DNA from 3 places in the Acidipropionibacterium jensenii genome. Region 1 is predicted to be linked to each of the others. Evidence: riboswitches for the same ligand, from Rfam matches in the RefSeq annotation. Region 1 holds a riboswitch; each other region holds the start of a gene.
What was found. A riboswitch is a leader RNA that binds a small molecule or an ion and turns the genes downstream of it on or off. The one in region 1 is predicted to bind cobalamin.
Positions count from the first base shown of each region.

Region 2: another riboswitch for cobalamin. It lies ahead of mutA (methylmalonyl-CoA mutase small subunit); the one in region 1 lies ahead of FEZ32_RS14010 (ABC transporter substrate-binding protein).
Region 3: another riboswitch for cobalamin. It lies ahead of cobT (nicotinate-nucleotide--dimethylbenzimidazole phosphoribosyltransferase); the one in region 1 lies ahead of FEZ32_RS14010 (ABC transporter substrate-binding protein).

Region 1 covers NZ_CP040635.1:564,009-567,279, reverse strand. Annotated here, with positions in the region: gene FEZ32_RS02580 (ABC transporter permease) at 1-352, opposite strand, end outside; gene FEZ32_RS14015 (ABC transporter substrate-binding protein) at 345-1,190, opposite strand; gene FEZ32_RS14010 (ABC transporter substrate-binding protein) at 1,154-1,882, opposite strand; cobalamin riboswitch at 1,921-2,052, opposite strand; gene FEZ32_RS02565 (SanA/YdcF family protein) at 2,265-2,930, shown strand.
Region 2 covers NZ_CP040635.1:217,852-221,122, reverse strand. Annotated here, with positions in the region: gene FEZ32_RS01010 (alpha/beta fold hydrolase) at 21-947, shown strand; cobalamin riboswitch at 1,060-1,325, shown strand; gene mutA (methylmalonyl-CoA mutase small subunit) at 1,408-3,271, shown strand, end outside.
Region 3 covers NZ_CP040635.1:1,170,033-1,173,303, reverse strand. Annotated here, with positions in the region: partial or broken gene cobT (nicotinate-nucleotide--dimethylbenzimidazole phosphoribosyltransferase) at 1-1,431, opposite strand, end outside; cobalamin riboswitch at 1,543-1,736, opposite strand; gene FEZ32_RS05095 (cobalt-precorrin-6A reductase) at 1,743-2,480, shown strand; gene cobA (uroporphyrinogen-III C-methyltransferase) at 2,552-3,271, opposite strand, start outside.

The DNA of each region.
Region 1 (3,271 bases):
GGACGAAGGTCAGCGCCAGGGCCGAACCGGCCAGCAGCAGAGTGGCCGGCAGGGTCTGGGCGATCTCGGCGGCGACCGGCTGACCGGTCATCACCGAGGTGCCCAGGTCTCCGTGCAGCAGCCCGGTGAGGTAGTGCCAGTACCGCACCGGCAGCGGATCGGTGAGACCCATCTGCTCCCGGTAGGCCTGGATCTCGGACTGGCTCAGAGCCACCGTGTCGACGCGCAGCATGGACAGCGCGGCGTCTCCGGGGGCCAGGGCGACGATGAGGAAGCTGGGCAGGGTGATCACCCAGACCATCAGCACCACCTCCCCGGCCTTCCGGAGGATTGCGGGCAGCTGGTCAGGCACGGGCCAGGTCCTTGGTGATCATCGGGTACTCGAACTCATTGGGCGGGGTGATCCAGCCGGTCACCGAGGAGTCGTAGGCCGCTGTCTCGTTCGGGGAGACCAGGTATGTGTTGTAGTACTTGTCGCGCACGGTGGCGGCGATCCTGCGGGCGATCCCGGCCCGCGGCTTCTCCCCGACCGTCGTGTTGTAGGAGGCGATGAGGGAGGTGACCGCGGGGTCGTCGAGGGAGCCGTGGTTCTGCGCTCCTCCGGGGGCCAGCGAGCCGTTGACGAAGTAGGACCCGTCTCCTCGCGTGATGGTGTTCACCGAGTAGGTGGCGACGTCCCATCTGCTCCTGTTCTGGGTGAGGTACTCGTCGATGTTGTCGGCGGTGACGATCTTGAAGGAGATGCCGACTCGGGAGGCGGCGTTCTCCAGGACCTGCGCCATCTGAGGCAGCTCCGGTCGGGCGACATAGGTGACGATGGTCATCGAGATCGGCTTGCCGGAGTCGGTGACCTTGCCCCCGGAGACGCTCAGGCCGGCGGCGGAGAAGTGGGCGAGGGCCGCGGCGGTGCCCTTCTGGCGGGTCGGGCCGGGTGCCGGTGAGATCTCGCGCTTGCCGGGGAAGGGGTTGTCGGTGGCGACCCCCTGGCCGCTCATCACCGTTCTGGTGATCGAGTCGCGGTCCATCAGGGCATCGATGCCGCGTCGGAACTCCAGGTTCTTCCACAGCCGGGCGTTGGGGCCGGCGTAGTTGTGGATGAGGTGGTAGACGCGGGTGCCGGGCACCGACTCGACGGTGAACTTGGAGTCCTTCTTCAGGGCGTCGAGGCTCTCGGTGGAGGGCCGGTAGATGAGATCGGCCTCCCCCCGGACTGCAGCGCGAGCAGGCGGGCGTTGGCGTCGTCATTGGCGGTCATCGTGACGTGGGCCAGCTTGGGTCGCCCGCCCCAGTACTGGTCGAAGCGGCTGAGCTTGGTCTCCCCTCTGATGTCGAAGGAGTCGATCTTGAAGGGCCCGGTGCCGACCGGGACTTTCACCCCCGCGGCGGTGTCGATGATGGCGGTGTTGAAGTGCACGAAGTCCGAGGGCAGTCCGGGATGGCGCTCGGTGGTGCGGATCCTCAGGGTCTGGCCCTGGGTGCTCATCGAGGCGATCGGCAGCAGCTTGGCGACGCCGGGGTTGACCTTGCGCGCGCGCTCGATGTTCTTCCTGACCTCCTCGGCGGTCAGGGTCTTGCCGTTGTGGAACTTCACCCCGTCACGGATCGTGAAGGTCCAGTTCTGGCCGTCCTTGCTGTCCCACTTGGTTGCCAGCGAGGGTTTCAGGGTGCTCGTCCTGGGGTCGAGAGCGACGAGGGTCTCGACCGCGCCGGAGTTGAGGGTGAAAGCCGCCTGGACGAGATGGGGGTCGGTGGTGTTGGCGGCGATGACGGTGACGAAGTTGAGGGAGTCCTTGGTCGCTGACTCCCCATCTCCCGGTACGGAGCAGCCGGTCATGGCGAGTGCCACGGCGACCACGGCTGCTGCGATTCTGGGGAGTTTCATGGGGCTGGTGCCTCCTCTGGACGTCGCAGACCTGTCCGTCTGCTGGGTCGGATCCTCCGCGGCGGTGCCGGGCGGGGATCGGTGCCTTCCCGGTGCTGGAGCACCAGTGGCGTGATGAGGACGGCCTCCCTGTCACAGTGGCGGGACCGCTCCGGTTTCTCACCGGATTCTCTGTTGGGCTCGGGGGACCGGATGATCCCCATGAGCACCTGCGCGTCATTGAGTTGTGGGCCATGAGCCTACTGGTGGCTCCCGACGGCGCGGCACCGGGGTCCGGCCGATCGACGTCGGGCCGATCTGTGTGAGGACAGGCAGGGTGGGCACAGGCAGGGCGAATGGTCGACGTCGGGCCGGGCTGTTCGTGCGCCGTAGACTTCAGGCCATGGCGACTCGGACACGTTACCGATGGCTGAAGCGCGGGGTTCTCGGTGGTGTCGGGCTGGCAGCGCTGGTGCTGGCGGGCCCCTGGGCGCTGGCCGAGGGGCTCTCGGTGGGCCGGATCCACGAGACGGGCGACGTCCCGAAGGAGGACATCGCCATCGTCTTCGGGGCCGCGGTCCACTCCGACGGCACCCCCTCGGGATACCTGCAGGGACGCCTCGACCGGGCGGCCGATCTCTACGAGGCCGGTCGGGTCCGGGCCATCCTGGTCTCCGGCGACAACGGCACCGAGCACTACAACGAGCCCGACAACATGAAGGCCTATCTGGTCGGCACCCGGGGGATTCCCGCCGTCAAGGTGGTGACCGACTACGCCGGGTTCGACACCTATGACACCTGCGTGCGGGCCCGCAAGATCTTCGGGGTGCGCTCCGCGGTGCTGAGCACCCAGGACTACCACCTCACCCGGGCGGTGGCGACCTGCCGGATGACCGGGCTGGACGTCCAGGGGGTCGCCGACCATCCGCCGCGCAATCGGGTCTGGTGGTACGGCTGGAGCCGCGAGTTCGGCGCCCGTCTCAAGATGGTCTGGGACGTCGTCTCCCAGCGCACCCCCACCCTCGGCGACCGGGAGGACGGCGTCTCCAAGGCACTCGCCGTGCGCTGACCGCTGGCGTCGATCGCTGCGGGGTGATTGGCGCATGTCGATAGAAGTCGTGTCGATGGACGCCGTGTCGATCGAGGCGGGGCGTGGCACCACCGGGGAAATTCACACGTTGCGATGTGATTTTCACATGATCAATTGATGCACAAGAGTGCACGAGGCGCTGTCGGCGAGGCCCCGCCCGGCTCCTCGGCGTAGCGTTCACGGCGTCGTGCAGGTCATCGGGGACTTGACTGTGACAGCTCCCGAGACCGCACGGTTCGGGTCGCAGGCCCGATGATGTGCCCTGAGAGGGAGGCGCTCGACCACGCCGTCCCGCGGCCCGGCCGCGGACGACCGCAGAT
Region 2 (3,271 bases), 350 kb from region 1:
ACTCCGAATAGTGTGGCGGCATGGACTGCATCACACTGGTGGCCGATGACGGTGCCGATCTCGACGTGCTGGTCTGGGAACCGCCGGGCGAACCCAGAGGGGTCGTGCAGATCGTCGTGGGGATGTGCGAGTACGCGGCCCGTTACGACGAGTTCGCCCGACGGCTGGCCGCCGACGGCTGGCTGGTGGTGGCCGGCGAGAACCGCGGCGAGGGCCCCAGAGCCCTGGTGGCCGGCGAGCTCGGCCAGCTGCCCGATCGTGGCTTCCACCAGCTCCTCGACGACATGTCGACGGTCATCGACCACTTCCGCACCGGGCCGCACCCGCTGCCCTGGGTGCTTGTCGGCCACTCGATGGGGTCCTTCCTGGCTCGCATGATGGCCGCCCGGCGGGGCCGCGAGATCGCCGCCCTGGTGCTGGTGGGCACCGGCGGTTCCCTCGGCCCGGTCGAGTCGGTGGGCATCGGGATCGCCGAGGTCGAGGTCGCCCTGGGCGGGGAGGACCGTCCCAGCCGCCTGATGAACCGCCTCACCTTCGGCACCTTCAATGCCGGCTTCAGGCCCGCCCGGACGAGATTCGACTGGCTCTCCCGCGACCACGCGATGGTCGACAGGTACCTGGCCGATCCGTTGTGCAACTACATCTGCAGCGCCGGGTTCTACCGCGAGCTGCTCATCCTGATGAGGTCGGCCAACAGCGTCGACGTGCTGCGGGCGACCCCTCCCCAGCTGCCTGTCGGCCTGTTCAGCGGGGCCGCCGACCCGGTCGGCTCGGCCGGTCGCGGGGTGCATCAGGTGGCCCGCCGACTGCGCGCCAGTGGGGTCCGCCGGGTCGATGTGGTGCTCTATCCGCAGGGTCGCCACGAGATCCTCAACGACATCAACCGCGGCCAGGTCCACGATGAGATCTGCCGGTGGATCGACGAGACGGTGGGCGTCACGGTGTGAGCCCGCTCACACCTGCGCCGGTCGGGCCGCGGACCGGTCCGCCGGCCCGCGCGCACGGGTCCCGAGGGGCCGCCCCACAGGGGCACCCCGGCGGTGGCGGCGCAGGCCTTCCGGATACGATGGAGCTGCTGGTGCCGGAGCTGTCAACGCAGTTTCGGCCACAAGAGGGAAGCCGGTGGAATTCCGGCGCTGCCCCGCAGCGGTGAGTGGGAACGACATCACCATCGCCGCCGGGTCCGCGGTTCAGATCGCGGGCGTGACGGTGATCAAGCACTGGGCTCCGGTCCGGGAAGCGGTGACGTAGGACCTGCCGTCGGCCTGGTGCCGATGGGCGGGGTGCCCACAAGTCCGAATACCTGCCAGCACGTCTTCGCACCGCCGCGTGCGATGCGGTACCGCGGGCCTCGAGGGGAGGTCTTCGGCACATGTCCATCCACAGCGGAGCAGGAGTCTGCAGAGTATGACTGATCCCGACAACCCCGGCGAGTCGGCAGTGTCCGACGTTCCCGAGGCGCTCACCCTGGCCGGCGATTTCCCGGCCCCCTCCCAGGAGCAGTGGGAGAAAGAGGTGGCCAAGGTTTTCAACCGTGGTCGCCCCGAGGGCAAGCAGCTCACCTTTGCGCAGTCGTTGAAGCGCATGGAGCCCACCACCGTCGACGGTGTGCAGTTCGAGCCGATGTACACCAGGGATGACGCCCCCGAGAGTCTCGGTGCTCCCGGCGTCGCCCCGTTCAGGCGCGGCACCACCATCAAGACCGGTGACATCGACGCGTGGGATGTTCGCTCCCTCCACGAGGATCCCGACACCGATTTCACCCGCAAGGCGATCATCGCCGACCTCGAGCGCGGCGTCACCTCCATCTGGCTGCGCGTCGGAGCCGACGCCATCAAGCCCGAGGACATCGCCGGAGATCTCAAGGACGTGCTGCTGAACCTGGCCAAGGTCGAGGTCTCCAGCCGCGACGACCAGGCCGCTGCGGCCAATGCCCTCCTCGATATCTACGCCTCCTCGGACCTGGCGCCCGAGGAGCTGTCCTTCAACTTGGGGATCGACCCGATCGGTTTCGCCGCCCTCAACGGCGGGAAGGCCGACCTGTCGGGGCTCGCCGGCTGGGTCGAGAAGACCAAGCCCTACAAGAACTCGCGGGCCCTGGTGGCCGACGGGACCATCTATCACAACGCCGGTGCTGGCGACGTCGCCGAGCTCGCCTGGGTGATCGCCACCGCCGTCGAGTACGTGCGCGCCCTCGTCGAGCAGGGAGTCTCCGCCACCGACGCCTTCGACGCGATCAACTTCCGCGTCACCGCCACCCACGACCAGTTCCTCACCATCGCCCGGCTGCGTGCCCTGCGTGTGCTGTGGAACCGGATCGGTGAGGTCTTCGAGGTTCCCGAGGATCACCGCGGCGCCCGTCAGCAGGCCGTCAGCAGCTGGCGTGAGCTCACCCGCGACGATCCCTTCGTCAACATCCTGCGCGGCACGATCTCCACCTTCGGTGCAGCTGTCGGCGGCGCCGAGGCGATCACCACGCTCCCCTTCGACGGAGCCATCGGCCTGCCGAAGAACCAGTTCACCCGACGGATCGCCCGCAACACCGGCATCGTGCTGTCCGAGGAGTGCAACATCGGGCGGGTCAACGACCCGGCAGGTGGCTCCTTCTACGTCGAGTCGCTCACCAAGACCCTCGCCGAGGCGGCCTGGAGCAAGTTCCAGGAGGTGGAGGCGGCCGGTGGTTTCGCCGCCTACCTCGCCAGCGGAAAGGTCGTCGAGGAGCTCGACGGCCTGAACGCCGAGCGGGCCAAGCGCCTGGCCACCCGCAAGCAGCCCATCACCGCCGTCTCGGAGTTCCCGATGATCGGGGCCCGTTCGGTGGAGGCCAAGCCCTTCCCGGACGCCCCTGAGCGCAAGGGACTGGCCTGGCACCGCGACTCCGAGGTCTTCGAGGCCCTGGTCGACCGGGCCGGCAAGGCCGCCGAGCGCCCGAAGGTGTTCCTGGCCTGCCTGGGCACCCGGCGCGACTTCGGCGCCCGCGAGGGCTTCTCGGCCCCGATGTGGCACATCGCCGGCATCGAGACCCCCGAGGTCGAGGGCGGTTCCCTCGAGGAGGTCGTCGCAGCGTTCAAGGCCTCCGGGTCCACCGTTGCCGACCTGTGCTCGAACAAGAAGGTGTACGCCGCCCAGGGCCTGGCAGCCGTCAAGGCACTCAAGGAGGCGGGCGCCAAGAAGGTCTACCTGTCTGGCGCCTTCAAGGAATTCGGCGATGACGCCGCGGAGGCCGAGCAGGTCTTCGACGGTCGGGTCGCCATGGGGATGGACGTCGTCT
Region 3 (3,271 bases), 610 kb from region 1:
GCACCGGGGCGTCCTCGTGACGCCTCAGCACCGAGCCGACATCGAGGGTCTCCACCGTCGTCCAGGAGTCGGGACGCCGTTCCCGGTGGAGCCGGATCCGCTCCTCCCACTCGGGGTCATCGGGGTTGCGGGCCGAGGTGGCGACATAGGTCACCTCGGGAAAGCGGGCCATCCGGGACTCAGCCCAGGAGGACTTGCCGGACCGTGCCCCACCGAGCACCAGGGCGCGCACCGGAGGGGCGCCGACCGGGCTGGGGACGTGCAGCTGGCTCATGCCGGGTCGCCCTCCTCGGCGGCCGCCGCATCCGGCGCATCCGGGATGCCGGTCTCGCCGGTCACCTTGATGTCTGTGACGGCGGCGTCCTCGAAGGTGGCCATCTCGTTGAGGATGTGCGCGGAGGCCTGGACGATCGGCAGGGCCAGCACGGCCCCGGACCCCTCCCCCAGACGCATCCCCAGATCCAGCAGGGCCGGAAGCCCCAGGACGCCGAGGGCCGCGGTGATGCCGGGCTCGGCACCAGCGTGACCGGGCACCAGGAAGTCCACCGAGGCCGGCGCGATGGCGGCGGCCAGCAGGGCCGAGGAGCAGGCGATGACGCCGTCCAGGACCACCGGGACGCGATGGGCGGCGGCCCCCAGGATGAGTCCGGCCATCGCACCGTGCTCGAATCCGCCGACCTTGGCCAGCGCCTCGACGGGATGGTCGGCATCGGGCCGGTTGAGGGTCAGGGCGCGCTCGATGACGGCGACCTTGTGGCGGTGGCGGTCGTCGGCGGCGCCGGCTCCGCGGCCGGTGACGTCGGCGGCGGACAGGTTGGTGAAGACGCTGATGAGGGCCGATGCCGGTGTCGTGTTGGCGATCCCCATCTCTCCGGTGACCAGGATGTCGGCCCCGGCGGCGACCGCCTCGTCGGCGGTCGCGATGCCGATCTCCAGGGCCTGGACGGCCTCGTCCACACTCATCGCCGGACCCCGGGAGATGTCGTCGGTGCTGTGCCGGATGCACTTCTCGCGCACCCCGCAGCCGGCGGGCAGATCCACCGCGACGCCGACATTGGTCACCCAGACCTCGGCTCCCATCTGGCGGGCCAGAACGGTCACCCCGGCCCCGCCGGCGGCCATGTTCACCGCCATCTGGGCGGTGATCTCCTGCGGGTCGGGGGAGACTCCCTCGGCCCAGACGCCGTGGTCCCCGGCGAACAGGCCGACCACCGGGTGGCTGGGCACCGGGGTGGGCACCCGACCGCTCATCCCGGCCAGCCGGATCGACAGGTCCTCGAGGCGGCCCAGTGATCCCTCGGGCTTGGTGAGGATCTGCTGACGGTCGCGGGCGGCGGCCAAGGCATCGGGATCGGCCGGGCGGATGGCGGCCACCGTGCGGGCGAGCAGTGCCTGGGCGGGCAGGGAGTCGGGGAGCCGAGTGTCGGCCATGCTGTACGTCTCCTGTATCTGGACGCATGGCCGGGTCCGGGGATCCTGTGTCCTCGCAGTGCTCCCGAACCCACCTCGGCCTGCGCCCGAGGGTTCTGGCGGACCGCTGATGCGACCCGCGATCCACCGGTGATGACCTGGCTCGCGCCGCCACGCACTCGACGGCCGGAGGGGTTCGCCTGGGCTCGCCTCATCGGTCGGGTGCACGCGCTGACGCTCACAGTGGCGGGACCGCCCCGGAGTCGCACCGGAGTTCCACCTGGGACCGGAATCCATCCTCCCACACCGGTGAGGCTGCTTTGATGGACGCCATGGACGTTCTCATCCTCGGCGGCACCCGCCGCGCCCGCGTGCTGGCACGGCAGTTGGTCGACGAGGGGGTCGACGTCGTCACCTCCCTGGCGGGGGTGACCACGTCCCGGCGTCCGCTCCCCGGAGAGGTCCGGGTCGGCGGGTTCGGCGGGGCAGACGGCCTGGCGGCCTTCCTCGGCGACCACGCTGTCAAGGCGCTGGTCAACGCCACCCATCCCTTCGCCGCGACGATGTCGCAGCACGCGGCCGAGGCGGCCCGGCGTCTCGGCCTGCCGCTGGCACGTCTCCAGGCACCCAGCTGGCGGGCCCTGCCCTGGTCGACCGAGTGGATCTGGGCCGCCGGCCATGACGCGGCGGCCCGGGAGGCGGCGTCACTGCCGGGGGACATTCTGCTGACCGTCGGACGCCAGCCCGTCCCCCACTACCTGGCGCCCCTGGCCGACCGCAGGGTCACCGCACGCTGCATCGACGCCCCCGAGGGGCCGCTGCCGGCCGGCTGGACCGTCAGACAGGAGAAGGGGCCGTTCACCGTCGACTCCGAGCGAGCCCTGCTGGCGGGGTTCGACGTGATGGTGTCCAAGGACGCCGGCGGGTCCCGGCCCGACGCCAAACTGACCGCCGCCCGACAGTCCGGCACCGCAGTGGTGATGATCTCCCGGCCGCCGTCACCGAGCTACGGGCAGCAGGTCACCACCCCGGAGCTGGCCGCCGAGTGGGTTCGCAGCACGCTCGGCTGACGGTCCGTGGAGGTCGCCGTCCGACCCCCAGAACCCCTAGGCCCCCACGATCCTGGACCTCTCGATAACCCTCAGTGATCCGAGTGGTGCCGGGCGGCGGCGTCGGCGTGATCCAGATCCAGTCCGGCGACATCACCGACCACCACGATCGCCGGCGGCCGGACCTCGGCGGCGGCCATCACATCGGCCACCTCCGCCAGGGTCGTGCTGATCACCGACTGGTCGGGCAGTGAGGCCTCGCGCACCACCGCGACCGGGGTGTCGCCCGCCAGTCCGCCGCCCATCAGGTCCTCGGCGATCCGCTTGATGTGAGCCACCCCCATGAGAATCACCAGGGTGGTACCGCACCTGGCGAGCTGACCCCAGTCCAGTACCGAGCGGGAGTCGCCGGGGGCGACGTGGCCGGAGACCACCGTGAACCCCTGGACCATGTGGCGATGGGTGAGCGGAACCCCGGCCAGCTCCGGCCCGGCGACCGATGAGGTGACTCCGGGGATCACCCGGACCGGCACCCCGGCGGCGGCGCAGGCCTGCCACTCCTCCCCTCCCCGGCCGAAGACGAAGGAGTCGCCGCCCTTGAGCCGGACGACCCTCTGCCCGGCCCGGGCGTGCTCGACGAGCAGTTCGTTGATCCGCTCCTGGGGGACGTAGGGGCCGCGCGGCACCTTCCCCACCGGGATCTTCTCGGCGGCGGGGGCGTCGGCGAGGATGTCCTGGGGTGCCAGCCGGTCGTAGAGGATGACGTCGGCCTGGCAGACCGCCTGATATCCGGCCAGGGTGATGAGGCCGGG